DNA from 4 places in the Tritonibacter mobilis F1926 genome. Region 4 is predicted to be linked to each of the others. Evidence: riboswitches for the same ligand, from Rfam matches in the RefSeq annotation. Region 4 holds a riboswitch; each other region holds the start of a gene.
The links. Region 4 has a riboswitch for cobalamin ahead of K529_RS14975 ((2Fe-2S) ferredoxin domain-containing protein). Riboswitches for the same ligand answer to the same signal wherever they lie in the genome.

Region 1: linked by a shared signal. The riboswitch ahead of K529_RS18275 (hypothetical protein) and the one ahead of K529_RS14975 ((2Fe-2S) ferredoxin domain-containing protein) in region 4 are both predicted to bind cobalamin.
Region 2: linked by a shared signal. The riboswitch ahead of K529_RS02820 (DUF1636 family protein) and the one ahead of K529_RS14975 ((2Fe-2S) ferredoxin domain-containing protein) in region 4 are both predicted to bind cobalamin.
Region 3: linked by a shared signal. The riboswitch ahead of K529_RS22990 (CbtB domain-containing protein) and the one ahead of K529_RS14975 ((2Fe-2S) ferredoxin domain-containing protein) in region 4 are both predicted to bind cobalamin.

What each region holds. Positions count from the first base shown of each region.
Region 1 is NZ_CP015231.1:583,950-591,182, forward strand. It holds gene K529_RS18250 (putative bifunctional diguanylate cyclase/phosphodiesterase) at 1-49, opposite strand, end outside; gene K529_RS18255 (SRPBCC family protein) at 283-750, opposite strand; gene nudC (NAD(+) diphosphatase) at 823-1,806, opposite strand; gene K529_RS18265 (5'-nucleotidase C-terminal domain-containing protein) at 2,071-3,966, shown strand; RNA gene ffs (signal recognition particle sRNA small type) at 4,190-4,288, shown strand; cobalamin riboswitch at 4,420-4,653, shown strand; gene K529_RS18275 (hypothetical protein) at 4,787-5,179, shown strand; gene K529_RS18280 (protein-tyrosine phosphatase family protein) at 5,200-5,730, opposite strand; gene K529_RS18285 (DNA polymerase III subunit gamma/tau) at 5,959-7,233, shown strand, end outside.
Region 2 is NZ_CP015230.1:596,307-603,539, reverse strand. It holds gene K529_RS02840 (DUF1513 domain-containing protein) at 1-616, shown strand, start outside; gene K529_RS02835 (DeoR/GlpR family DNA-binding transcription regulator) at 842-1,636, shown strand; gene glpD (glycerol-3-phosphate dehydrogenase) at 1,629-3,209, shown strand; gene cobO (cob(I)yrinic acid a,c-diamide adenosyltransferase) at 3,322-3,996, opposite strand; cobalamin riboswitch at 4,021-4,257, shown strand; gene K529_RS02820 (DUF1636 family protein) at 4,357-4,836, shown strand; gene cobW (cobalamin biosynthesis protein CobW) at 4,856-5,890, shown strand; gene cobN (cobaltochelatase subunit CobN) at 6,019-7,233, shown strand, end outside.
Region 3 is NZ_CP015230.1:581,769-589,001, reverse strand. It holds gene K529_RS02775 (cobalamin biosynthesis protein) at 1-363, shown strand; gene K529_RS02780 (bifunctional cobalt-precorrin-7 (C(5))-methyltransferase/cobalt-precorrin-6B (C(15))-methyltransferase) at 1-4, shown strand, start outside; gene cobM (precorrin-4 C(11)-methyltransferase) at 360-1,154, shown strand; gene K529_RS02765 (cobyrinate a,c-diamide synthase) at 1,236-2,552, shown strand; gene cobA (uroporphyrinogen-III C-methyltransferase) at 2,549-3,286, shown strand; gene K529_RS02755 (DUF1636 family protein) at 3,283-3,651, shown strand; cobalamin riboswitch at 3,713-3,923, shown strand; gene K529_RS22990 (CbtB domain-containing protein) at 3,963-4,133, shown strand; gene K529_RS02750 (CbtA family protein) at 4,138-4,836, shown strand; gene K529_RS02745 (hypothetical protein) at 4,946-5,437, shown strand; gene cobF (precorrin-6A synthase (deacetylating)) at 5,509-6,273, shown strand; gene kynU (kynureninase) at 6,895-7,233, opposite strand, start outside.
Region 4 is NZ_CP015230.1:3,159,176-3,166,408, reverse strand. It holds gene K529_RS14985 (FecCD family ABC transporter permease) at 1-197, opposite strand, end outside; gene K529_RS14980 (ABC transporter substrate-binding protein) at 198-1,130, opposite strand; gene K529_RS14975 ((2Fe-2S) ferredoxin domain-containing protein) at 1,117-1,836, opposite strand; cobalamin riboswitch at 1,925-2,139, opposite strand; gene K529_RS14970 (iron ABC transporter ATP-binding protein) at 2,180-2,932, opposite strand; gene K529_RS14965 (iron chelate uptake ABC transporter family permease subunit) at 2,929-3,873, opposite strand; gene K529_RS14960 (ABC transporter permease) at 3,863-4,813, opposite strand; gene K529_RS14955 (siderophore ABC transporter substrate-binding protein) at 4,820-5,716, opposite strand; gene K529_RS14950 (DUF2218 domain-containing protein) at 5,847-6,128, opposite strand; gene K529_RS14945 (SDR family oxidoreductase) at 6,266-7,159, shown strand; gene K529_RS14940 (MerR family transcriptional regulator) at 7,176-7,233, opposite strand, start outside.

The DNA.
Region 1 (7,233 bases), on a different replicon from region 4:
CAAGTCCAAAATGGTGTTCCTGTGTAATACAGTCCAGCAAGCGGTACATTCGTTATTCCTCGGGTCGTGCCGTTCTTGTTACGACGGTGCCACAAGGCGATTAACAACTTTCAAAATTCCAAATGCTGCCAGCGTAAAAAGTACTTTCAAATGAACCTTTTTTGCAGTCGCAGCACGATCGCAAGTCGCACCCCGCTCACAGGGTAAATTCTTTTAAAAACAAAGGAGTAACCAAAAAACGGCTGTCGCCGCTCGATGTAATATTTCACGAAAACTTGATGATCAGGCGATTTGAGTTTGGCGTTCTTCAATCAGCAGCGCAAATTCGGCAACACGTTTGCGGAATTTACGGTTTAGCTTGTTGCGTGCCAATTTCAGCGATTGCACCAGCAGGCGCGCCGCCAGTGTTTTGGGCCGCAGGTCCAAACGCACCGTCATCCGTGTGCGTTGCGACGACAATGCCATCAGATCGACGCGCAGCTCACCCATCATGCCACTGCCGGTTGCGGAAAAGACCACCACATTGGGGGCATCGTATTCCAGAATTTCCAGCCGCATCTTCCGCTCTGATCCGCGAAACATAAAGACGACATCCCACGTCAGATCTTCTGGCGCGGTGGAGCTGTCCCCATTGCGATGCACCTCAACACCTCGCCGGATGGCCGACCGCTCAAAGCTTTCAAAGTCCGTGACGGCCGCAAACGCCTCTGCGATGGGGCTATCGGTATCTTCTTTGGTTTCGAAGTGCATATCAGGACCTGTCGTTGGAACGGCAAAACATCATTTCACCGCGGGCTATGGCATGTTGATAAACTATGTTGGTTACTCAAGTGTATCTGCAACCCAGTTTTCCAAAAGAAACCCCGCTATTGCCCCTTTGCGCGGGGCGCGCACCTTTGGGTGATTGCCTGCAATGGCGTCCATCACCTCTTGGCGTGTCACCCAGAATGCCTCTTCGATCTCTTGCGGATCAAGGGTGATTTCCTCGCTGACTGCAACACCATAACAGCCAAACATCAACGACATAGGGAAGGCCCACGGCTGGCTGGCCAAATAGTCGACCTCGCCCACCTTCACTCCGGTTTCCTCATAAACTTCGCGGCGCACCGCTGCTTCGAGGGTTTCTCCCGGCTCCACAAAACCCGCGAGCAGCGAGTACATACCCTCCGGCCACCCCGGTGACCGCCCCAACAACACGCGATCGCCACGGGTGATCAGCATGATCACAACTGGGTCGGTCCGTGGAAAATGCGGGGCATTGCAGCTTGGGCAGCGACGCTGCCATCCGGCCTGCTCAACATTGCTGGCATGACCGCAACAGGCGCAAAATCCATGGCTTGCGTGCCAGCCCAGCATCGCCTTTGCGGTCGCCGCAAGTTCTGCCTCACGCGCCGAAAGATGCGTCATCACCCGGCGCAACTCCATAAATGCATAGACCTCGGGCAAATCCGGGTGACGCTGCTCGCTTGGATCAAGAAAGCTGTTAAGGCTGGAAGCATCCAGATCTTCAGGCTCCCAGTCGTCGAGGCTCACGGCAAAGTAACCTGCCCCTTGCGCATTTCGTCCCAGAAAAAGCGCATCATGACGTCGCCCCGCCACAAGGGCATGATCGCTTTGCAGATAGGCCAGCCCATCGGCGTCAGAGTGACCGGGCTTGCAAACGCATAAGGGCTTGCCGCGCCACAAAAGCACGATTTGCACTTCTGCCGAACACCAGAGCTGATCTAATGTCGCGGTCTCTGTGCGCAAATACGCCGCGCGATCCAATCCGCTGCCGCCAAAGGTTACTTGCTCCGCTCGCTTCATGACTGTCTCGCTTTTTGAAATGCGTTGCTGCCAGCCACCGTCCGCAAAAGGGGATGACGTTTCATCATTGCAGACAGGCGATGCCGCATTCCCATGTGTGACACAAGCAAAAATGCCACGCTTTTCAAAAACTCGAAAAAAGCCTCTCGTTAGGGTTCCGCACGCCCCCCTGTCTCTGTTCTTCTACTTGTTAACGAATGAGAGAAGCACCGGACGCAAGACAATCACGGAGCGGTGCCCACGAGCGACGATGAATGGCATAGAATGACCGAAGACGACCAAGGCGCCACGGGGACAGATGAGGGTGCTAGCGACCGATCAGAAGTATCGGGGCGATTGCGCGTGCTGGCCACCTCGGATGTCCATAGCCATTTGCTCAGCTACAACTATTACACCGATCAAGAGCATCCCGGAATTGGCCTGAGCCGCACTGCAAGCCTGATTGGCGCGGCCCGCAAAGAGGCCACAGAGTCCGGTGCGATTACGCTGCTGGTCGACAATGGCGACTGGTTGCAGGGCTCACCGCTTGCCGAAACTGACGCCGCTGATCCAGACGCCACCCCTGCATCGATCCGTGCCTTTGACGTCTTGGGCTATGATGCCGTCGGTCTTGGCAACCATGAGTTCAATTTCGGCCTTCCTGTCCTTGCCCGGGCGCTCTCTGCGCTGCCCTGCCCGGCGGTTTGCAGCAATATTACACCCCTTGCCGACGCCCATGCGCTGCCTGTTCACAAAACCCTGATACTGCGCAGGCGTATGCCTTGTGCACCCGCAGATGCGCCGGATGTAAAGATCGGGCTGTTGTCGGTGTTGCCGCCGCAAACCATGCTCTGGGATGCCGATCATCTGGAGGGGCGTCTGCGTGTCGACGATATCCTCAGCAGCGCACGCGCCGCGATTGCGGATCTGCGCAATGCGGGGGCCGATGTGGTGATCGCATTGGCACATACCGGGCTGGGCCCGACTGACCAAGTCGCGGGGATGGAAAACGCGCTCAGACCTTTGTCGCACTTGCCCGGTCTTGATGCAGCTGTGAGCGGACATACCCATTTGTTGCTGCCGGCGCCCGATGGTGAGGATGCCGGGCTGGGTGTTCCGGTGGTGATGCCTGGCTCCAGTGGCTCACATCTCGGGGTGATCGACCTCGACCTGGTCCGCACCCCGCAAGGCTGGCGTGTCACGCAGGGAGATTGCGCCCTGCGCCCGGTTGCACATCAGACCCGCGATGGTCTCGTGCCAGTGGTCCCGGAGGCACCAGAACTGGTTAACGCCCTGAGCGACATTCATCAGCGCACCCGCGCCGATATGGCCACAAATGTTGGCACGCTCGCACAGCCACACCACTCCTATTTTACCTATTTTGGCGAGGATCGCGCACTCGCTCTCACCGCCGCGGCGCAGGCCGCTGCTGTTCGCCCGACCCTTGCAAAATCAGAATTCGCCGACCTGCCGCTTTTGTCGGCAGTCGCACCGGCTAAATTTGGTGGGCGCGCGGGGCCGCTCAATTACACCGATGTGCCCGCAGGAGAGATTTCGCGCCGCCATGTGGCCGACATCTACATTTATCCAAACGAATTGCGCTGCATTATCGTTGACGCACAGCAACTGCGGGACTGGTTGGACATGTCGGCAGGGCTGTTTAATCAGTTGGAGCCCAATGCTCCTGACCGCCTGCTGGCAAATCCTGCGCGGGCCGGACACAACTTCGATGTGATCTTCGGCCTGGAGTATGAAATCGACCCGACAGCAACGGCACGTTTTGATGCCGATGGACGCCTCTTAAACGACGCGGCAAGCCGTATCAGAAATCTGCGCTGGCACGGGCACCCTTTGCAACCTGCCCAGAGGTTCGCAGTTGCCTTCAACAGCTACCGCAGCAGCGGAGGCGGCAACTTTCGTATGCTTGATCAGGCGCAGGCTCTCTCGCTGCCACCTCAGATGATCCGCGACACTGTCGGGGCCTATGTGACGTCGACCCTAGCGGCAGATCCATTGGCAGCGGCACCCTATCCGTGGCGCATCCGTCCGAACCTCGGCGTGGAGGCGATTGCCGTCACAGGCCCCGGCGTGCACCGCCACCTGCATGAATTGCCTGATGACGTCGCCCAAAGCGCGACCGAACTGGATACAGGCTTTGTGGCGTTGAAGCTGCAGCTCTGAGTGGCACCATTTAGAGCTGCGCATCATCAAAGGGCGTCGTGATAAGCGCCGAGTACCTCAGCCATTGCGATGTCGAGGATGCCAAGGCAACCTTTTGGATTGCACCCACCGCCTCAACTACACCTTCACGGTAGACCTCTGCCTTCCTTCACACGCGCATAGGGTCAGGAAATCGCCCAGGCTGCGGGTTGTCATTGTATCGTCACTTCCCTATATCGGGATTCGAGGGGTTGGCGCGGGCAAGCGCCTCGCCAACCTGGTCAGGTCCGGAAGGAAGCAGCCACAACGAGCCCCGCTTGGGTCGATGTCCAACCTCTCACTTTATAAAAAGCCCCGCCTCTGGCGGGTTTTTTTGTCTCTAGGCGTTTACCCACACCTCCAAAACACAATCGAACCGCAGGGGTGATTTTGCACGTGCAGCAAGATCTTTGTTGACGAGTCGGCAGCGCGCTCGCTACCTCTTCTTGAGATGGTTTTCGTTTCTCTATCCGAGGACGGAATGAAGAGGGAATACGGTGAGGTTCGGGCATATGCCCCGCCAAGTCCGTGACTGCCCCCGCAACTGTAGGCGGCGAGTACCCCGGCAAGACCACTGATCCGTCACGGCCACATTGGCCGATGGGATCGGGAAGGGCCGGTACGCGATGACCCGCAAGTCAGGAGACCTGCCATCAATGATACGAACCTGAAACCGGGCGGGGTGTCCTGGAGGAGGTCTGACGGCTGATCTCTCTTGCCCACCATTGAGGGGCAATGTCTCGCCCGAAGTCTCTCATCTTGCCCCCGTCACAACTATCTTGGTGCGGAGGGCACGCAGAGAATGGACCAACAGCGATCACATGAATTTGTGTCGACCACATGTATGCATCTGGGGCGCCCCTGCCCGGCCGCACAACGGATGCTGAAAGCCTTGGCACAGGCGCTCGATAGCGCGCGCCCACTGACACAGGAAGATTTTGAAATCAGTGGAGAAAGCCGCCTAGATGGATGCGAGAAAGCCTGCCCTGCGCGTTTTGCCGCCAACCACAGCCGCATTCGAGTGTTCTGTGACGTAACCTCATCGACCAAGACCGAAACGCTGGATCGGTTCGCCGATGCGATGTTGTCCAGTGATGCCAACACGATGAGCAGCACATGTGTATCAGAGATTCCGCGCGCCTTTGGCGAGGCGCGACCTGTGCGCAGCTATCGGGATCAGCGCGCTGAGGTCTGACGCTCAGCGCAGCCTTCAGTTCAGGTCGGGGACCTTCTGCCAAAGGCCCACGCCATTTGTGCGTCTGTCTCGACGGCGCAGGGCCGCAGAGTTCTGAGGCGGCTGAGCGCTGCCTCGGCAGACTCGCCGCTTTCGATCATCAACCGCAGCACCGCCATGCCGGATCGACCGCAGCCTCCCCGGCAGTGGACCAGAACCCGGCCACCACCGGACATGGCCTGACGGGCCATCGTGCTGATGTGTTGCCAGTGTTCGTCCATCTCTGCGGTGGGGATTTGATAATCCTCGACCGGCATATGGAACCAGCGGCTGCCGAGGCCCTGTATATCCGTGCCCAGGTTCTCAACACCGAGAATCACATGCTCCACCCGCGTGGTCATCGAAATCACCATCGACGGGCGCCATTCACGAATCAAACGCAAATCACCCGCGTAATCCCCCCCAGCGCCGGGCGCGCGGCTCAGCGCCAATATACCGTCCCCAAACGACAGCGCGTGAAGCGATAGGGTCTGCACAGCCGACTGCGGCTGCATATTCGTAGCACTCACCATTTACTCTCCCCCCCCCGGGAGGCGCGGCGTAATTTCCGCGATACCTTCACGCTATCTTAACCCCGCCAAGTCTCAGACAGGTAGCCTTTTCTGTCACCTCCCCCATTCTGCCGGGTTCCCGTGCAACAGCGGTGGACGAAGCGGACAGCGGCGCTTAGTTTGCACAGGATCATTGGCGTGGCTCGCGAATCCAGCGGCGCGCCCTCAAAGACCATCCGAAAGGCCCTCATGAGCGAGCACAGCCCCGAGACCTCCAGCGCACCGCAAAGCGGACAATATCAGGTTCTGGCACGCAAGTATCGGCCCGAGACCTTTGCCGATCTGGTCGGTCAGGACGCGATGGTGCGCACGCTGAAGAACGCCTTTGCCGCAGATCGCATCGCGCAGGCCTTCATTATGACAGGTATTCGCGGCACCGGTAAAACCACCACCGCGCGGATCATCGCCAAGGGCATGAACTGCATCGGGGAGGACGGTCAGGGCGGCCCGACCACGGAGCCCTGCGGCAAATGCGAACATTGCGTGGCGATCATGGAAGGTCGCCATGTGGATGTGATGGAGATGGATGCCGCTTCGCGCACCGGTGTGGGTGACATCCGCGAGATCATCGACAGTGTGGCCTATCGCGCGGCTTCGGCCCGCTACAAGATCTACATCATTGATGAGGTCCACATGCTGTCAACCTCTGCTTTCAACGCGCTGTTGAAGACGCTTGAAGAGCCACCGGCGCATGTGAAATTCATCTTTGCCACCACCGAAATCCGCAAGGTGCCGGTGACGGTGCTGTCGCGCTGTCAGCGGTTTGACTTGCGCCGGATCGAGCCGGAGGTGATGATCGATCTGCTGCGCCGGATCGCCACCAATGAGAAAGCCGAGATCGCCGAAGATGCGCTGGCGCTGATTACCCGCGCGGCAGAAGGTTCCGCACGGGATGCGACCTCACTGCTGGATCAGGCAATCAGCCATGGTGCGGGGGAGACCACAGCGGATCAGGTGCGCGCGATGCTCGGTCTTGCGGACCGGGGCCGGGTGCTGGATCTGATGGATATGATCCTGCGCGGCGATGCGGCGGCGGCCCTGACGGAGCTGTCCGGTCAATATGCCGAGGGCGCGGACCCGATGGCGGTGCTGCGCGATCTGGCCGAGATCACCCATTGGGTGTCGGTGGTAAAGATCACCCCCGATGCGGCAGAAGATCCGACCATCAGCCCGGATGAGCGGGCCCGTGGACAGGATATGGCCAGCCGCCTGCCGATGCGGGTGCTGACGCGCATGTGGCAGATGCTGCTCAAGGCGCTCGAGGAAGTCGCCGCCGCACCCAATGCGATGATGGCGGCAGAGATGGCTGTGATCCGCCTGACCCATGTGGCCGATCTGCCCTCGCCCGAGGAACTGGTTCGCAAACTGCAGGACACCCCCCCACCGCCACATCCAGGTGGTCCGGGTGGGGGACACCCCATGCAAGGCATGGGGTCGCCTGCGGCGGGCGGGGGGGGCGGGGCT
Region 2 (7,233 bases), 700 kb from region 4:
CGGCCCGCATGAGATGCTTTTGCGCCGCGACGCCCCCGGTCTTGTGGTGGCCAATGGTGGCATCGAGACTCACCCGGACACTGGCCGCGCCAAGCTCAACATCCCCTTTATGCGCCCAAACCTCAGCTATCTGAGCCTGTCGGGCGAGATACAGGAGCAGATGGAACTGCCCTCGGACCTGCATAAAAACTCCATCCGCCATATCGCCGTGCGCAGCGATGGCACCGTGGGGTTTGCCATGCAATGGCAGGGCGATCTGGGCGCAGACGTGCCCATCGTAGGCCTGCATCACCCCGGCGACGCGCCGCGCCTGATGGCAGCGGACGACCCGCGCTTGCGCAACCTCAATGGCTATGGCGGCTCCATCGCGTTTTCTGGCGATGAGACGCAGATCGCCGTGACCTCACCCCGGGGTGGTGTGGTGCAGGTGATGGACTGCGCCAGCGGTGCTTTGCTGGCCGAACATGCTCTCCTGGATGTCTGCGGCCTTGCGACCCTGCGCGAAGGTTTCCTCGCCAGCACCGGAACGGGTGCCGTGGCGCGGATCGGCACAGAGGTTGAACACCTCGCCACCGCGCCGCTGGCCTGGGACAATCACCTGATCCCACTCACCTGAGGGCACGAAGGGCGGCCCCGACCTCGGGTCGGGGTGAAGCCCCCTCCCGTGGGGGAGGTCGGGGTGACCCTGCCCTTGTCCGGGCAAAACCCAATTCAAATTCCGGGCGCCCCCTCCGCACCTGCGCGAGGGGCTTTCGTTTTGCGCCCGATGCACACTAGAACGAAATCCACACGTGACAAAACGCGCGACGTTCTCTATATGCATCCATGAAAAGGAAAGCTCATGGATGCAAATGATCGCCAAAACGAAATCCTCTCCCTGCTCACACAGCAGGATCGTGTCGAGGTTGAAGACCTTGCGCGCCGCTTTGGTGTCTCTTTGCAGACCGTGCGCACTGACCTGCGCGATCTGTCTGCCCGTGGCCAGCTGAGCCGCGTCCATGGCGGTGCCGTGCGCATCAGCTCCGCCGCCAATCGCGGCTATGCCGAGCGCCGCAGCCTCAATGCCAGCGGCAAACGCGCGATGGCCGCACTGGCCTCCGATGTGATCCCTGAAAACTGCTCCATCGCGCTCAATATCGGCACCTCAACCGAACAGGTGGCGCGTGCGCTCTCCGGTCACAAGGGGCTGACGGTCCTATCCAACAATATCAACATTATCAATATGATGATGGGTATGGAGGCGCGTGATCTGATCCTTGTGGGTGGCACCATCCGCCAAAGCGACGGCGCGATTGTCGGCGAAGAGGCGGTGGAATTCATCAACCGTTACAAGGTCGACTACGCCGTCATCGGTGCCTCCGCCATGGACGCAGACGGCGCGATCCTCGACCACGACGCCCGCGAAGTCTCCGTCGCCCGCGCCATCCTCAGAAATGCCCGCACGCGCATCCTGATGTGCGACGGCAGCAAATTCGACCGCTCCGCCCCCGTGCGCATCTGCGCCCTCGCGGAACTGGATTTTGTCATCACTGACCGCCCTGTTCCAGCAGATTTTGCCGAGGCCGCAGCCGCGTCCGGCACCCAAATCCTGATCGCAGACGGCGGCCCCGAAACCGAAAGCAGCGAAAATGACTGATACGCCCAAGACCTCCGACATCACCGATCTGTTCATCATCGGCGGCGGCATCAACGGCTGCGGCATTGCCCGCGACGCCGCCGGTCGCGGCCTCTCCGTGACATTGGCCGAAATGAACGACCTCGCCTCCGCCACCTCCTCGGCCTCGACCAAACTGTTCCACGGCGGCCTGCGCTATCTGGAATATTTCGAATTCCGTCTGGTGCGCGAGGCCCTGATCGAACGCGAGGTGCTGCTGCGCGCCATGCCGCATATCTCATGGCCGATGCGCTTCGTGCTGCCCTTCCACAAGGACATGCGGTTCGACAACACAACGCCGACCTCCAAACTGCTGACCACCTTCATGCCATGGATGAAAGGCCGCCGCCCGGCGTGGCTGATCCGGCTGGGTCTTTTCATGTACGACACACTCGGCAAACGCGGCATTCTGCCCGGCACTGCAACCGTGGACCTGACCACGGATGAGGCAGGCAAGCCCCTGAACTCCAAATTCAAAAAGGCGTTTGAATATTCCGACTGCTGGGTCGAAGACGCCCGCCTCGTGGTGCTGAACGCCCGCGACGCCGAGGCCCGCGGCGCCGAGATCATGACCCGCACCGAGGTTGTGAATGCCACCCGCCACGCGGATCACTGGGAAATCCACCTGAAGGATCTGGCCACCGGTGCAGAAACCACCCGCCGCGCAAAAATGCTGGTGAACGCAGGTGGTCCATGGGTGGCCGATGTGCTGCGCCAGAAGCTCGGCCAAAACAGCCGCGAAAACGTGCGCCTCGTGCGCGGCAGCCATATCGTGGTACCAAAACTCTACGACCACGGGCGCTGCTATTTCTTCCAAGGGCAGGACGGGCGCATCATCTTTGCCATTCCCTATGAGGAGGATTTCACCCTCATCGGCACCACCGACGCTGATCACCCCGATCCCGAGACCAAACCCATCTGCACCGAGGAAGAGCAGGACTATCTGGTCAAATTCGCGTCGAACTATTTTGACACACCCGTGACACGCGACCAGATCGTCTGGACCTATTCCGGCGTGCGGCCCCTTTATGATGACGGCGCCAGCTCCGCCTCTGCCGCGACACGCGAATATGTGCTGACGCTCGACAAGACACAGGCCCCGCTCCTCAATGTGTTTGGCGGCAAGATCACCACCTACCGCAAACTTGCCGAGGCGGCGCTGGATAGAATCAACGAGGTCTTCCCAAGCCTGCCGTCGGAGTGGACCGCAGGTGTGCCCCTGCCCGGCGGCGATTTCCCGGTCGAAGATGTCGCCCGCTTGCGCGAAAAATTGGCGCGCGAGTATCCCTTCCTGTCGGCCTACGCCACCCGCCGCCTGATCCGCGCCTATGGCACCGAGGCCTGGGCCATTCTGGGCGACGCCAAGGCGCAGAGCGATCTGGGCCAGAGCTTCGGCGCGACCATCACGGCCCGCGAACTTGACTGGGCGATTGCCCGAGAATGGGTGCGCACGGGCGAGGATTTCCTGTGGCGGCGCACAAAACTCGGCCTGCGTTTGGACCCTGATGCGCGCACTGCGGTCGACGCTTATATCAAATCCCGCGTCACCGACTAACAAAACAGACTGACAAAAGAGAGGGGCACAACGCCCCTCCCTCTTCTAACTCAAAATATCCCGGAGCGCGAGGCAGCGCCTCGCATCCCCGCTCACGACACACGCTGAGGTTTCAGAACTCCACGCCTTTCTGAGCCTTGATGCCAGCCCGGAACGGGTGCTTCACCTGCGCCATCTCGGTCACAAGATCGGCGATCTCGATCAGTTCTTCCTTCGCGTTGCGCCCGGTCAGCACCACATGGGTCATCGGCGGCTTATGCTCGACGAGGAACTCCAGAACCTCCTGCAAATCCAGATACTCATAGCGCAGCGCGATGTTGATCTCATCGAGTAGCACCATGGTGTTCTTCTCATCGAGGATCATCTCCTTGGCCTTTTCCCAGCCCGCGCGGGCTGCCGCAATATCGCGGGCCTTATCTTGCGTTTCCCACGTAAACCCCTCGCCCATCGCGTAGAACTGGCACAGATCCGAGAAATTCTCCTCAATCAACGTGCGCTCGCCGGTCTGCCACGCGCCCTTGATGAACTGCACCACCGCCGAGGGCATGCCATGGGCGATGCAGCGCATGATCATGCCGAATCCCGAGGACGACTTGCCCTTGCCGGGGCCGGTGTGAACGATGATGAGACCTTTTTCGCCATCTTTGGTTTTCATCATCCGATCACGGGCGGCCTTTTTCTTTGCCATCTTTGAGGCATGGCGTGCCGCTTCTTCGTCGGAGATGTCGGTTTCGCTACTTGCGTTGGTCTGGTCGCTCACGGGGTCGCTCCTGCTGTTTGGCCCCATGTCTTGACAAAGAGTGCCCCCATGGCGCAAGGGATTTTCGTTGGTTCCCGAAGGTGACACCCTTCGGGCGAAGAGGGAATGTGACAAGGCACGCCGCAGCGCGCCCCAAGCACAGCCGCCCCCGCGACCGTGACCGGAGAGGTCTCCCGACGCCACTGGCGCACCCCTAGGGGCGGCACCGGGAAGGCGGGACGACCGTCAGCGCCCCACCCGGGTCTGGCATCCGCAAGCCGGGAGACCTGCCAGCGTGTGTGAAACCGGCGGACGGGGTGTGCCGCGACCGGTTGAGGGCCTGCCACACGTGGCACGCGCCCCCATCTGGCCTGCCCCGCCTCGCCGCTGAGGAGGAGAAAAGGCCGCATGGGAGAGACCCCCAGCCAGAGCCCGGAGCCGGTTGTCCTGACCGTCTGCACCACCTGTCGCCAGACCGGCAGCGATCCCGAAGCCATGCGCCCCGGCCGCATCCTTGCCGACCGTCTTGCAGGCAGCGCGCTGCCCGAAGGCGTCACCGTGCGCGGGGTCGAGTGCCTTTCGGCCTGCTCGCGGTCCTGCACGTTGCATCTCTCCGGTGGCCCTGCCCGCTGGAGCTATATCTACGGTGATCTCGATCCGGATGCCCATCTTGAGGATATCCTCGCCGGTGCTGCGGCTTATGCGGCGACCGAGGATGGGTTTGTGCCATGGCGCGAACGCCCGGTGGTGTTTCGCAAACAATCCATCGCCCGCATTCCGCCCGTCTCCATGCCGAGCGTTGCGCTGACCCCGACACCCGCACCCGAGCGTCACGACTCTTCCAGTGACACCCCAGACACGCCTGCCACCGAGCTTGCGCAGGATTGACCCGAAAGGCCCATTTCACATGACCACATTGAACAAGATCCCCGTCACCGTCATCACCGGCTTTCTGGGGGCTGGCAAAACCACTCTGATCCGTCACCTGATGCAGAACCCGCAGGGCAAGCGCCTCGCGGTGGTGGTGAATGAGTTTGGCACCGCCGGTGTTGATGGCGACATCCTGAAATCCTGTGCCGATGACAATTGCCCGGCGGAAAACATCATGGAACTCGCCAATGGCTGCATCTGCTGCACCGTGGCCGATGATTTCATCCCCACCATCGAGAGCCTGATGGCGCTGCCCGAGCCGCCCGAGCATATCGTCATTGAGACCTCCGGTCTGGCGCTACCGAAACCGCTCCTCAAAGCCTTTGACTGGCCCGCCATCCGCTCGCGCATCACCGTCGACGGGGTGATCGCCCTGGCCGATGCCGAGGCCGTCGCCAAGGGCCAGTTCGCCCCCGACCTGGACGCCGTGCAGGCCCAGCGCGAGGCGGACGAGAGCCTTGATCACGAAACACCGCTGTCCGAGGTCTTCGAGGACCAGATCTCCTGCGCCGATATCGTGCTGTTGTCCAAGGCGGATCTGGCCGGCGAGGCGGGCGTCGAGAAGGCCCGCGCGGTGATCGAAGCCGAGGCCCCGCGCAAGCTGCCGATCCTGCCAATGACCGAAGGGGTGATCGATCCCCGCGTGATCCTGGGTCTGGGCGCTGCCGCCGAAGACGACCTCGACGCGCGCCCAAGCCACCATGACGGCCACCACGATCATGAACATGACGATTTTGAGTCCATCGTGGTCGAAATGGGCGAAGTCTCCGATCCCGAAGACCTGCAAAAACGGATCATCGAGATGGCCCGCGCCCGCAACATCCTGCGGGTGAAGGGCTATGTGGCCGTGGAAGGAAAACCAATGCGAATGCTCGTACAAGCGGTGGGTGAACGTCTGCGCGCGCAATACGACCAACCCTGGGGCGCGCAGCCGCGCAAGACCCAGCTGGTGGTGATCGCCGAGCATGATAACATCGACACAGCAGGCATCCACGCCGACCTCGGGGCCTGAGTTTCAACACCAAGGGCGCTGACCTCTCGCCGTGAGGTCCCGCCCGACCCTCCCCCCCGGGAGGGCGCTTCGCACCCACCCGGGGTCAGACGCTGCCCTCTCCGATTTGAACGAAGCGGACCAACCTCATGCACGTCGTCTTCCGCGAAAGCCACGGGCTCGGAGAAACAGACACCCCCTATGACGTCGGGCAGACCCCCGGCGATCTGGTGGTGCTGTCCTTTTCCGACAGCGATCTCGGCGCATTCGCGGCGGGCTGGCATCGCGCGGACGGCAAACTCCCCTCCACTCGGCTTGCCAATCTGGTGGCGCTCAAACACCCGCTCTCGGTCGATGTCTACGCCGAACAGACCTTAGAGGGCGCAAAGGGTGTCTTGGTCCGGCTGATCGGTGGCGAGAGCTATTGGTCCTATGGTTTGGCCACGCTTCAGGATCTGGCACGGCGCAAGGGCATTGCGCTGGCGATCCTGCCCGCCGACGGTCAGGAAGATCCGCGCCTTGATGAGCTGTCCACCCTGCCGGTTTCCACCCTGCGCCGCCTTCAGGCGCTGTGCGATGCGGGCGGTGCTGTCGCCGCGCAGGCGGCACTGGCGCAACTGGCGCTGGCCTCTGGCCTTTATGCCAGCCCGGTGATCGGCAAGAAAACCGTGCCGGATTTCGGGTTCTACGACCCCGACCGGGGCGCGCTGGATGCCCTGCCCGAGATCGACAAGCCCTTGGTGCTGGTCAGTTTCTATCGCTCTTATCTGACGTCTGCCGACACCGCCCCTGTGGATGCAATAATCCATAGCCTGCGCGCGCGCGGGTATGCCGCCTATGGGGTCTTCGCGCCGAGCCTCAAGGTCCCCGACGCGGTCGACTGGCTGCGCGCAGAACTGCCCGCCCTGAGCCCCGCCGCACTCATCAACGCGACCGCCTTTTCCGCGCAGGGACGCGATGGCAGCGCCTCTCCCCTGAGCCTCACGGGCTGTCCGGTGTTTCAGGTGGCGCTGTCCACGGCCCGGCGCAAGGATTGGGATCTGGCGGATCGCGGCTTGTCGCCTGCGGATCTGGCCATGCATGTGGTCCTGCCAGAGGTGGACGGTCGGCTGTTTGCCGGTGTTGTCAGCTTCAAATCCCCCACCAAACGCGATCCCGATCTGGAATATTCCCGTTTCACCCACCGCGCCGATCCGGAGCGAGTTGAGGCGGCGCTGGATCGCATCGAGGCGCATCTACGGCTCGCCCGCCAAACACCTGCCGACAAACGCCTTGCGCTGGTGCTCTCGACCTATCCGGGGCGCGATTACAACCTCGCTCACGCGGTGGGGCTGGACGCGCTGGCCTCAACGTCTGAGATTTTG
Region 3 (7,233 bases), 680 kb from region 4:
ATGATGGTCGCAGGCTTTGGCTTTTCCAACCGCGCCACCGAGGCAAGCCTTGCGGAGGCTTACAATGCGCTGCAAACGCGCCCGGATCGGGTGGTCACCCTGCGTGCCAAGGCCGACAGCCCCGTGTTTCGCGCCTTTGCGCTGGCCCAAAACCTCATGGTCGAGACCCTTGATGAGGACCAGATCGCCGGGGTCGCGACCCCCACCCTTTCGCCGCGTATTCATGCGCGGTTCAACACCGGATCGGTGGCCGAAGCCTGCGCCCTTGTGGCAGCGGGCGCAGGCGCGCGGCTGATCCAGAGACGATGTGTGACCACGGACGGGCTTGCCACCGTGGCGCTTGCGGAGATGATAGAGAGATGACCGTTCATTTCATTGGTGCCGGACCGGGTGCCGCCGACCTGATTACCCTGCGCGGGCGCGACCTGATCGCGGCCTGCCCGGTGTGCCTTTATGCTGGCTCTCTGGTGCCCGAAGCGCTGCTCAGCCATTGCCCCGAGGGGGCCAGGATCATCAACACCGCGCCGCTGTCGCTGGATGAGATCATGGCAGAGATCGCCAGTGCCCACGCCGCCGGACATGATATCGCCCGGCTTCATTCCGGGGATCTGTCGGTCTGGTCCGCCATGGGCGAACAGCTGCGCCGCCTGCGCGATCTGAATATTGCTTATGACATCACCCCCGGTGTGCCTGCCTTTGCGGCTGGTGCGGCGGCGCTGGGGACCGAACTCACCCTGCCCGGCGTTGCGCAATCGCTGGTGCTCACGCGCACGTCGGGGCGTGCCTCGGCGATGCCCGAAGGCGAGTCGCTGGAGAATTTCGCCGCCACCGGCGCAACGCTGGCGATCCATCTTTCGGTGCATGTGCTGGACGATGTGGTGGCACGGCTCACGCCCGCCTATGGCGCAGAATGCCCGGTGGCCATCGTCTGGCGCGCCAGTTGGCCGGATCAAAAGATCGTCAAGGCAACGCTTGGGTCCATTATCGAGGCGACCGAGGGCGCGCGCGGACGCACCGCGCTGATCCTCGTGGGCCATGCCCTGGGCGCGGAAGACTTCGCCGAAAGCTGCCTTTATGGCGCGGATTATGACCGCCGCTATCGCCCGCAAAGTGCCGACAGCCCTTGGTCGGAATGGAGCGAAGGGGATGATTGATCGCGCGATGTGGCACACCAAGGTCAGCGCCCGAGCCTGGCTGGGGGCGCAAGCGACACGAGCGAATGAGGATTGGCACATATGACCCACTTCCCCAAAGGCCTGATGATCTCCGCGCCCTCCTCCGGCACCGGCAAGACCACCGTCATGCTGGGCCTGCTGCGCGCGCTCAAGGACGATGGTCTGACCGTGCAGCCCTTCAAGAGCGGGCCGGATTATATCGACCCGGCGTTTCACTTTGCGGCCGCCGGACGAGCGTCCTTCAACCTTGATACCTGGGCGATGGACAGCGCGCTGCTCGATGCCGTGACCACCCAGGCCCAAGGCGCTGATATCTGCGTCGGCGAGGGGTCGATGGGCCTCTTTGACGGGGTCGCCACGCGCGGCCAGTCGGGCTTTGGCTCCTCGGCAGAGACCGCGCTCAGGATGGGCTGGCCGGTGGTGCTGGTGATCGATGTGGGCGGTCAGGCACAATCCGCCGCCGCCACCGCGCTGGGGTTCAAAATGTACAACCCCGACCTGCCCTTTGCGGGCGTGATCCTGAACCGGGTGGCCAGCCCCCGGCACGAGCGGCTCACCCGGCTCGGGATGGAGCGCGCAGGCGTTAAGGTGCTTGGCTCGCTGCCCCGGCGCGGTGATCTGACTCTGCCCGAACGCCACCTTGGCCTCATTCAGGCGGTGGAGCATCCCGACCTTGAGGCCGCGATTGCGGGCTATGCCGCCTTTTTGCGCGAAAACGTCGATCTCGACGCGATCCGTGCAGCGGCCAGCACCGCTGCCGCGCCCGCGCCGCGCGCCCTGCCTCACCCGCCTGCGCAGCGCATCGCATTGGCGCGCGATGCCGCGTTTTCCTTTACCTACCCACATCTGTTGGAAGGCTGGCGTGCCGCCGGGGCCGAGATCCTGCCGTTTTCGCCCCTGAAGGATGAAGCCCCCGCCACCGACGCCGATCTGGTCTGGCTGCCCGGCGGCTATCCGGAGTTGCATGGTGCCACACTTGCCGCTGCCGAAAACTGGCGCAAAGGCATGGCAAGACATGCTGAGACCAAACCCGTTCATGGCGAGTGCGGCGGCTATATGGCGCTGGGCGAGGCCCTGATCGACAAAGAAGGCACCCGGCACCAGATGGCGGGGCTCCTCGGGCTTGTCACATCGTATGAGAAGCGCAAATTCCACCTCGGCTATCGCCGTGCGGAGTTGCAAGCGCCGATGCCGGGCTTTGACAGCGGTGCTTATTTGCGCGGGCATGAGTTCCATTACTCGACCATTCTGGATGAGCCCGACGCACCGCTGGCGCGTGTCATGGACGCTGACGGCAATCCGGTCCCCGAAACCGGATCGATCAAGGGTCATGTCACCGGCACCTTTTTCCACCTGATCACCGGAGAGCACGCATGAGCGGATTTGTCAGCTTTGTCTCCTCCGGGCCGGGTGATCCTGATCTGCTGACGGTAAAGGCCGTGAAACGTCTGGAGGCGGCGGATGCGGTGTTGTTTGACGACCTGTCCTCCGGCCCGATCCTGTCGCATGCGCGGGAGGATGCGGATCTGGTGGGCGTGGGCAAACGCGCAGGTCGCCCCTCGCCCAAGCAGGACCACGTGAGCCAGCTTCTGGTGGATTATGCCCAATCCGGTGCCCATGTGGTGCGGTTGAAATCCGGGGATTCCGGCGTCTTTGGCCGCCTTGAGGAAGAGATGATCGCACTGCGCGCTGCTGGCATCAAGTATGAGATCATCCCCGGCGTCACCGCAGCCTCTGCCGCCGCCGCCGCCGCTGGCATCCCGCTGACCCGGCGGCTGACCGCGCGCCGGTTGCAGTTCATCACCGGCCATGACGTGACCGGAGGCCTGCCCGATCACATGAACCTTGCGGCCCTTGCCGACCCTGAGGCAACCACCGTGGTCTATATGGGCAAGCGCACCTTTGCGGCGCTGCTGTCCCTGCTGCTGGAGGCCGGCCTGCCGCAGGACACGCCTGCGCTGGTGGCGCTTGGGGTCTCGACGCCCGCGCAAGAGCTGCACCGGGTGACGGTGGCCACCCTGCCCGAGCTGTTGGAGGCGATCACATCGCCTGCGCCGGTACTGATCCTATATGGGCCACTGGCAGAAGAAGACGCCCCCGCCCCGGCATGACACAGCCCATGATCTCGCTCTGCCGTACCTGCCGCGACGCAGACCCTACGCTGCCCGACCAACTGGCGGCGGCGCTGCGCGCGGCGGGGCTTGCGGCGGAGGTGCAAGAGGTCGATTGCATGTCAGGCTGTGCCCGTCCGCAGACCCTCGCCGTGCGCCAGAGCGGCAAGACCGCTTATCTCTTTGGCGAGATCACCACGGCGGACCTGCCAGATATCATCACCTTTTTGCGGCTCTATGCCGCCAGCGCCGACGGCACGGTGAGCGATGCGCGCCCACTGGGCGATCTGCGTTTCAAGGCGATCGCACGCATCCCTGCGGCCTCAAGCCAGACCGCAACGCCACCCACTCAATCGCAGGGCTAGATGACGGGAACGCGCGCCGCAAAGGCGGTTTCATGCTTGACCGATCAGACCCCGACACCGCAATATCACCGCTATACGGTGTCCCAGAGCGCACAGCGCCGGGACTGAAACGGGAATGAGGAACGGCGGACCCAATCGCGGCGCCCGAGCCTCAACCGCCCCCGCGACTGTGAGCGGAGAGCGACATTCAGCATCCACTGGCCCCGCGCCGGGAAGGAGAATGATCGCCGCGACCCGCAAGTCAGGAGACCGGCCGTATCAAACGAGGACAGTTAATGTGCCGTCGGGTGTGACGGTACGGAGGACGAATAATGACGACCAAAACGATCAAATCGACCGCCTCTGCCGGCAGCATCATCCCGGTGCTCTTCGCCGTGGTTCTGGGGCTGGGGATCATCACCGTGACGGGCCATGTGCAGGCCTCGACCCTGCATGATGCGGCGCATGACGTGCGCCACGCCACCGGCTTCCCCTGCCACTAAGCAGATGTTTGGACGCATCCTGACCAGCGCGCTGTTCGCTGGTGCTGCAGCGGGGCTGATTGCCGCCCTTCTGCAGCTTTTCTTCGTGCAACCTGTGCTGTTGCATGCCGAGCTATATGAATCCGGCGAGCTGGTGCATTTCGGCGGTGAGGCCGTTTCCGCCCATCCCGATTTGCCCGGCCTGTTTGATGAGCCGATGCGCAATCTGCTCAGCATTCTGTTCACCATGCTGACCTACACTGGCTATGCACTGGTGATGGTGGCCTTGATGTCTCAGGCCGAGCGGCAGGGCCATGAGATCACCGCCCGGCATGGGATCATCTGGGGGCTTGCGGGCTTTGTCACGTTTCACTTCGCTCCCGGTCTGACACTGGCGCCAGAAGTACCCGGCGTCGCTGCCGCAGATGTGGGCGCACGGCAGGTCTGGTGGGTCGCAACCGTCGCCAGTGCAGGGGTTGCCATGTGGCTGATCGCCTTTGGTGGCAATCTGGTGGCTTATGTGATCGCCGCATTGTTGCTGGTGGCTCCGCATGTGATTGGCGCGCCAGAGCCTGATAGCTTTACCGGTCCGGTGCCCACTGAAATTGGGGCGCTTTTTGCGGCACGTGCCTTTGGGATTGGCATGGCGGCATGGGTCTTGCTTGGCGCGTTCTGTGCCTATTTCTGGCAGTCTGAGACCGCACACGCAGAGGCCACCGCATAAGCTGACGCCTTTCTGCCCCCGCCGCTGCAACAGGTATCGGGCGGCGGGGTTAACACAGGGCGGCCCCTTCGCTGTTCTTACGAAAGCCCCTCTAACATATTGAGATCACATGTCCCGTTCGCTTGCGCTTTTTGCCATTGGCCTTGTTTTTGGGGGTGGTATCGGTTTTGTCACCGCTGCCGGAAATGGTGTGGTCTTTGAAGGTCACGACCATAGTAATCCCGCGCATCATGGCGGCACCACCGGGATGATGGCGCACGATCATTCAGCCATGGTGAACACCCCCGCGGGTGACGCCCCCCCAAGGGTCGAAATCAGCGTAACGCCCGATGCGATGTCAGGTTGGAACTTGCAGGTGGAAACGCAAAATTTCCGTTTCGCTCCAGAACATGCCTCAGGCGCGGATCAGCCCGGCGAGGGCCACGCCCATGTCTATGTAAACGATGAGAAATTCGCGCGGCTCTATGGCGCATGGATGCATATCCCTGCCCTCCCCGAAGGCGGCGCGGAGGTCAAAGTCTCGCTCAACTCCAACAGCCACGGCATGATCGCGGTCGATGGCGTCCCGGTCGAGGCGACACTCTGGGTCGGCGGTCAGTAACCCTGCCCTCTTGACCTCTCTCCCAGAGGCCCCCATTGCGGTCAGACCACTAGAACGAACGGAGAGCGCCCATGCTCCAGCTTTGCCTGATCGGGATCGGCACCGGCAACCCCAAGCATCTGACGCTGGAGGCGGTAGAGGCGATCCGCGCGCAGGATCTGATCCTGATCCCCCATAAGGGCGCTGGCAAAGACGACCTTGCAGGCCTGAGGCAAGCAATCTGTGCAGAGGTGCTGACCGGCGTGGCGCATCCGCCCAAGATTGTTGAGTTTGACCTGCCCGTGCGCGATCCGGCCACAGCAGATTATCGCCAGCGCGTGGACAACTGGCACGATGCTATCGCGGAGGTCTGGCAGGCTACGCTGGCGGCATATCTGCCCGAGGGCGGGCAGGCAGGGTTTCTGGTCTGGGGCGATCCCTCGCTCTATGACAGCACCATGCGTATCGCCGAGCGCCTGAAGACGCGGATGGAAATGCAGATGCGAGTGATCCCCGGCATCACCTCAATTCAAGCGCTGACGGCGGCGCATGGCGTACCGCTCAATCACATCGGCGCACCGGTGCAGATCACCACCGGTCGCCGCCTGCGTGATACGGGCTGGCCTATGAGCTGCGACACGCTGGTGATTATGCTGGATGGCGAATGTTCCTTTCAGAGCATTGCGGCCCCCGAACACGTGACGATCCACTGGTCCGCCTATGCGGGTATGGCCAATGAGATCAATATCGCGGGGCGGTTGTCTGAGGTTCAGGAAGAGATCCTCGCGACCCGCGCCCGTGCCCGCGCGGAACATGGCTGGATTATGGATATCTACCTACTGGAACGCTTAGGCTGACCACTGGCTGCCCTTATCACCGGCGCTGCATAACATCGGCTCGGGTGGGCTCCCGTTGGGCGTGGCGCCGGATCTCACTATGTTCAAAAGGCAAAGGTTTGCTGATACTCTTGATATGAAAGGGCAGGCAAATGGGTGAAAACGAACAGACTAGAGTTTCCTACTGGGTAAATGTTTCTGTCGTTGGGCCTTCCTTGCTGTTGGCAGGCGCTACGATAGCCGCGATCCATCTGCTTGTTCCGGTTCTTTCGCCATTATTGTTGCGGCCTACACTCTAAAATTCTCTTTTGAAATATGTGCTTGGCATAAAATTAAGGCTGAAGATCGAAGCAAATATCGGGAACCCTGCCGCTTCATGAATTATAACTCTGTATTGTCAGTAAAGATGGAGTGGTTCCTATTTGGGACTGGCTTTATTGCATTTTCCCTTTGGATGAAATTTGGTCCATCCGTTAGCGGTTAGTCCATCTGGGTAGGGTATGACATGCTGCTGAAAAGCGGCTTCGGCGGCGTTAGGTCGATTATCGGTTAGGACTCGCGGCGACTGCAACAGCCCCATTAGCGATACCCTGAGCTACCCGGCTGCCCCTCGTCGAGACCGCAGCCGGGCGCGCGCCGAATTTAAGTCACCCGCGAGCGCACTTGGTATTTGGGGTCTTTCCAGCTCTCGCTTTTCATCACGTCCTCAAGGATCTCTGCGGCGCGCACGACATCCGCCTGATCCAGATAGAGCGGCGTAAAACCAAAGCGCATGATGTTGGGCGCGCGGAAATCACCGATCACGCCACGATCAATCAGCGCCTGCACCACCGCGTAGCCGTCCGCAAAAGCAAAGGACACTTGCGAGCCGCGCACATCTGCATCGCGCGGGGAGGCAAGGGTCAGATCCGGGCAACGGGCTTCGACTTCTGCGATAAATGTCTCGCAAAGCGCCACAGACGCGCCACGGATTTCCTCCAT
Region 4 (7,233 bases):
CCCACCGCAAGCACCCGAGGGATGCGCCACTGCCAGACAATCATCGACAAACCGCGCGGCGCGTCTTCACTGCGCAAAAGGATCGCCAGCCGTTCGCTCCATGTGATCTCAGCCGTGCCCCACAGGACACCGGCCGCCATCGCGAGCAGTAGCACCGCAACAGAAAGTGGCAGCAAGAGCGGCGATCCTCGGCTCACTTATTTCAACCCTGCAAGCTGATCGTTCAGGTTTTCAACACCTTCTGCAAATCGCATCCCCAAGAGCGTTTCGGAAAACGGCACGGTGACAAAGCGGCCCTCCTTGACAGCGCGCAACTCGCTCAACACTGGGTCCGCCTCCATGTAGGCACGCTTGTCGGCAGCCGTGGACCAGTCGGCCTCAATCAGCAGGATGACATCCGGATCAGCGGCCACAACGCGTTCCCACGACAGATCGACCCAAGTGCCCGGAACATCGCTGCTGATGCTATCGAGACCCGTGAGCTGAGACAGAAGGGCAGGCCCGCCGCAACACCCGATAGAGAACGGCGTATCGGTGCCGCTGTCGTAGATAAACGCGGATTGGCCTTCGCCCGCAGGCGCGGCCGTCACTGCGTCCAGACGGGCTTTGAGTGTGCCCACCAGATCTTTTGCACGATCTTCGACTGCAAAGAGTTTCCCAACCGTTTCAATGTCGTGGAAGATCGGCTCGACAGTCAAAGGCACGTCTTTGGGGTGCTTTTCCTTACATGAAGCATCCACCAGATAGGTGCCAACGCCAAGGTCATGCCATTTGGTCGCCTCGCCGAGATTGTCCTCAGAGAAAGCAGAACCAAATCCGGCAAAGAGGAAATCAGGCTCCTTTGCCAACACCACCTCAGCAGCTGGGTATTTTTCAGCCAGCACAGGCACGGTGTCATAGGCGGCCTTCCATTGTTCCGGGATGGCATCATCCATATAGGCGGTGCCAACCATCGCGTCCTGCAACCCCAACGCCAGCATGACTTCTGTCGCCTGCTGGTTGAGGGAGATGGCGCGGCTCGGAGCGTTCTCAAAAGTATGTGAGACGCCACAGCTTTCAATGGTGACCGGGTCGGCATGCGCCGCCGAGGCCAGCAACCCGAGCGGCAGCAGCAAATTACGCAGGTTCATGGGACACTCCCGTTTGATGAAAAATAAGATGTTCAAGTCGGCCACCCTTTGCGAGCACGATCGCGACAAAGCTCTGGATGTCTGAGAGATCGGCCACGCGATACCAATCGCCGCGCGGGTAATGCACGATCACCGGTCCGGCGTTACATGGAAACACGCAACCGGTGGTGGTCACCAAACAGCTATCACTGAGCCCGGCACGCCGAATTTCCACCTTGAGTGCATCAGCAAGGTTAGGCGCGTCTTTCACATGGCAACGCGGACCTGTGCAAACCAACAGGTGGTGCCGATGCGCGGGCGGCAAATCCCAACCCTTCCCCATCTCACCCGCAGGTTTTTCACCAATCCGGCGCAGGGGTAACTCAGCCCGCGCAATGGTGCGCACGGTGGCCGCGTCGTGTTCCGGGCTGCTGGCAAAAAACAACTCCGGTGTTGAGCCCGATTGCTGGGCAAGCCATGCACCTGCTGCACTGGGCAGCCATTTCTCCAGCGATTGTGAAAACGGCATTCCGACCGGGCGCAGATCAATACGGCTGGCCCCCCGCGCGAGGAGTTCATCAAGCGCGGCCCAAAGACCCTGTCCCTCTGCCTCCAGTCGAATGGCCATGGCGGGAACAGGGGCGGCCTCCTCAAGCCCTTGGGCGAGTGCTGCGGAACGCTTAGCGCTCACGTAAGTAGCTGAAATCAGGTAGAGATAAACGTGCATCCCAGCCTCCCAACGGGAGGTAGGCAACTGCAGTTCATCAGATACATCACATCTGGCATCGCGTCCTCCGCAGGCCCACCGCCCGCTTGGTTTATACATCGCGATGGCAGGTCTCCTGACTTGCGGGTCGTTGCGCGTCCGTCCCTTCCCGACCCATTTGGATCAGTGGTGTGTGACGGGGCACTTGCCGCTTACAGTTGCGGGGGCAGTTTCGGATTCGGCGCCCTTTGGCTCCTCCTCACCGAATTCCCTTTTCATCCCACTTGCCTTAGGCGTCGGGGAACCATCGCTACTCTCTTGCGTCAGTGAGACGGCCTGTGTCAAGCGACAGGGAGGAGCCGGATCAGACCATCACGACCGGGCGACCCTCAACCGTGCGCAATGGCGCGTCGGTTTCAAAGACGCTCTGGATCAGCGTCTCGGTAATCACATCCTGTGGTGCACCATCTGCACAAAGGCGCCCCTCCTTCATCACCAGAACACGGTCGGCGTATACGGTGGCAAAATTGATGTCATGCAGCACGATGATAACCGTGCGGTCCTTATTGTCTGCCAGATCTCTGAGGCGGGCCATCAGCGCGCGCGAGGCCGCCAGATCGAGATTGTTCAGTGGCTCATCCAGCAACAAATAATCCGTATCCTGCACATAGGTCATCGCCACAAACGCGCGCTGGCGCTGCCCACCGGACAACGTATCAAGCGACCGTTCTGCCAGCGGCAACAGATCAAAGAGGCGCATACCGTCCTCAACCATCGCGCGGTCATCAGGCGTTGGGCGTCCCCTGTGATAGGGATACCGGCCAAAGCCAACCAAATCGCGCACTGTCAAACGGCTTGCGGCGTGAACCGTTTGCGGCAGAATCGCGAGTCGCCTTGCCAAATCCTTGTCATCGCTTTCGCCCACGACAAGCTCATCCACCGTGATACGCCCCTGTTGCCGGGGTATTAGTCGCGCCATGAGTGACAGCAGCGTGGATTTACCCGCACCATTGGGACCAACAAGCGCGACCACACCGCCTTTGGGGACAGTGACAGAAATATCCCTGAGGATCGGAGCACCGTGGATATCATGGGACAGGTTCTGGACCTCGATCATCGTTTCAGTCCTTTCATCAGCAACAGCAGGAACACCACCCCACCAAGGAATTCGACCACGACACTGAGCGGGGTGGTAAAGGCAAAGACACGCTCGAGCGCCCATTGGCCGCCAACAAGGATCACGCCGGAAATCAGCGCGCTACCCGGCAGCAGGATCGCATGGCGATAGGTTGGCAGAACCAGATAGGTCAGCGCAGAAACCAAAAGACCAAAGAAGGCCACTGGCCCCACCAATGCGGTCGAGACCGCAACCAGAACTGAAATCAGCAAGAGCGCCCAGCGCTGCCCGCGAAGTGGTGGCTCCCCCAGCGAGGTTGATGCCACCGGTCCGAGTGCCAGCACATCCAACCGGTGCCGCATACGCCACGCCAATCCCAGCGCTCCACAGCAGAGGAGAGCGGAGACGCCCAGCAGATCGGTTTCGGCCCGAGAGAACCGCGCAAAAGAGGCCGCTTGTACTACGGCGTATTCACTTGGGTCGATCACACGCTGCAGGAGGCCAGTGATAGAACGCAGCATGACCGCCAAGACCACCCCGGTCAGAAGCATGCGCATCAGATCGCCCTGCCCTTTGCGCAACAACAGGCCAAAGAGCATCACCGCCGCCGCACACATCAACGTCGCATTGGTCAGCATCAACAGCCCCGGATCAAGCTGTTGATAGGCAGGTGCTCCCAGTGCAACCACCGCAGCTGTCAGGATCAGAACGTAAAGCGCATCAAACCCCATGATCGCAGGTGTCAGGATGCGATTGCCGGAAATGGTCTGAAACATCACCGCCGCCACCGCCTGCGCTGCGCCGATCAACAATAATGCTGCGAGTTTTTTGCCGCGAAACATCAGCGCAAACTCAAGGCTCCCCTTCACGCCAGTGAACAGATAGGCAAGTGCGCAGGCCACGAGGGCGAGCGTGAGTAACAGCAGGCGATTACGATACATGCTGCCCTCTGCCGTAAAGCATCCACAGGAAGACAGCCGCGCCGATGATGCCGATGACGGTCGCCACGGGCACCTCGAACGGATGCACCACGAGGCGTGCAAAAATATCCGAAGCCAAAACCAAACCTGCGCCCGCCATTGCCGTCAGCGGCAGGCTACGGCGCAGATTGTCACCAACGAGGCGGCTGACAAGATTTGGCACCACCAGCCCGACAAAGGGGATCGCGCCCACTGTCACCACGGTAAGGCCCGTCACCACGGAAATCACCACCAGACCGCTCAGGACGACTTGACGGTAGTTGAGGCCGAGGTTGAGGCTCACCGTTTCCCCGAGGCCAAGAATGGAAAACTGATCTGCCACCAGATAACTCAGCACTGCCGCAAGACCTGCAATCCACAGCAATTCGTATCGCCCACGCATGGTGCCGGAGAACTCACCGGTCAACCAGATGTCGATGTATTGCAGCATATCAAGTTGAAAACCGATATAGACGGCGGCCGAGCCAATCACACCGCCGTAGACGATACCCACGAGCGGCACCAACAGCGGCTCCTCTGGCGGCAGGCGGCGGGTGATCGCAAAAAAACCGATGCTCCCGATCAGGGCAGCAAAGGCCGAGAGCGCCATCTTGAGCCCAACGGAGGCGGCCGGCAGACAGACGGAAACGATCAACAGTCCGAGCATCGCGCTTTGACCGGTGCCGGCGGTCATCGGCTCCACAAATCTGTTGCGCGCGATGAGTTGCATGATCTGACCGGCAATCGCCAGCGACGCACCGGTCAGGACCACAGCAAATGCGCGCGGCAGGCGACTGTCCCAGATTAAGGCCCTCGCCTCCGGCGTCGTAACGTCCATTGGCGAAAGAGGGGTCGCTCCAACAAAGAGCGACCCAACGAACAAGAGGCTGAGGGCCAGAACACCCAAGGCAGTGCGCGACATCAGAGATCAGTTTCCGTTGAAACCGGCCTCAATATCCGAAAGCGTGCGCATCATCGACTGAATGCCGCCGCCGGAGATGTAGATATCTGATGCGTTGAGATAGACGACCTGATCGTTCTTCCACGCTTTGGTTTCGTGCATCAACGTGTTGTCGAGCGTGGTTTTTGCATCCTCGCCCGGCTGACCAATCGCAGCGAGACGGTCGATCACAATCAACCAGTCCGGGTTCACGGTCTGGATAAATTCAAAAGAGATGCTTTCACCATGTGTGGAATCGCTGATCTCCGCCGCTGCTTCTGGCAGGTCGAGTGTGGAATGCACCCAGCCAAACCGGCCCGCCTTGCCATAAGCCGAAATTTTCGGACCGTTGGTCAGGATGATCAGAGCCGTCCCCTTATCTGCCACCGCGGCACGGGCGCTCTTTAGCTGCGCATCAAAATCCGCGCGCAATTCGGCCGCCTTATCTTCGCGACCAAAGATCTTGCCGTAGGTGCCCAAGCGCGCCAGCCCCTGTCCAACGACATCTTCCCAAATCGTCATATCAATGGCTGGAGCCAGTTCAGCCATCGTATCAACCTGGTCGGAACTGCGCCCGCCCACGATGATCAGATCGGGCTGCAGCGCATGTACGGCCTCAATATCAGGCTCAAACAGGGTGCCCAGATCTTCGGCTTTGTCCGCAACGCTTTGGAGGTAGTCCACATAAAGGTTCTGCGGCGCGCCGCTTACGTCGACGCCCAGCGCAGATAGCGTGTCTACAGCGGCGATATCAAAAACAGCGATTTTTTCAGGATTGGCGGGGACGTCTACAGCACCGCGGTAGGTGTCGACGGAAACAGTCTCCGCAGCAAAAGCAGGCACTGCAAGAAACAGTGCGGAGGCACAGGCGAGTGATCGAAACATAGAAAAGACTCCGGGTCTTTTGATGGTTTTGAGGGATCGGTCTCGCTGGCTGTTGCTTGTGCAATTGCTGGCATTGATTAACTGCCATAGCTCACACAGAAGAGCCATGGTCAATTCGAAAAGTTAGATTTCAGGACCAGTCAAGGCGCTCTAGTTTATCGCGGAAGGCAAAACGGATCAGATGGCTTTCGATGATCTCTTTGGATTGCTCCAGTCCCGCCTGATCTTCTGCCACCACAGTCATAATCAAGACATCGTCGCTGGCAGCGAAGGTTGCCGTGCCACAGGGAAACGCGACCTTACCGGAATGAGCATCACATGACGCCTCGACCTTATGCGCGAAATGTTTGCACAATTGCTGCAGATACTGGCTGGCTTTGGCCGTCTCGAACTGGCTTTCCGACGTCAACATTTATGTTCTCCTCTTTGCTACGCGCCTGAGTTGCGCCCTTGTCAGGCGCAATGGTTCGAACGTAGTAGAGCGGATCATACCCAATGACTACCGGCAGTTGCTTGCATCTGCCCGCGCCCGCCCGCATGGTCTGCCTCATGACTCAGGACACCACTCGCAAAACGCTTCTCTGCTTTGGATATGGCTATACCGCCCGCGCGTTGGCAAAAATTCTGCCGCGCAATGAGTGGCATATCATCGGTACAACCCGTGACACTCCTGACCATAGTGATGACGCAAATGTGGAGTTGATCACATGGCCGGGAGATGACCTCCCGCTGCAAAACGTCACTCATATCCTCTTGTCAATTAGCCCGTCCGAGGCTGGCGATCCGGTGTTGAACGCGCTGGGTACACAAATTGCCGCGCTGGCTTCGCTGGAGTGGGTGGGGTATCTGTCAACCACGGCTGTTTACGGTGACCACGATGGGGGGTGGGTGGATGAAGCCACTCCCGCAACACCATCAAGTCAGCGTGGAGATTGGCGTGTGCAGGCGGAAAATGACTGGTCGGCGGTGCCAAAGCTACCACTTCATATTTTCCGCCTCGCGGGGATCTATGGGCCTGGTCGTGGTCCATTTGCCAAACTCATGGCAGGCAAGGCCCGTCGCATCGTCAAACCCGGTCAGGTGTTTTCGCGCGCCCATGTGGATGATATCGCACAGGTTCTAAAGGCATCCATCGCTCACCCTGATCCGGGGGCGATCTACAACGTCTGTGATGATGAACCAGCTCCCCCACAAGACGTTTTGGGATATGCCGCCGAACTGTTGGGGCTGCCAATCCCCTCAGAAGTGCCTTTCGATGAAGCGGGCATGAGCCCGATGGCCCGCAGTTTTTACGGCGAAAACAAACGCGTGCGCAACGACCGGATCAAAGAAGATCTAGGCGTCGATCTGCTATATCCAGACTATCGCAGCGGTCTTCAGGCGGTTCTGGCTGCCGAGGACATGGAGAAATTCATCCCCCCTGCAGATCCGCCCGGTGTCTAAGGGCGGTTGAATTCGATCAATCGTGATCGCCGATGCACAGGCTGTGATCGCCCAACGCTCCCAACACCTTGCAC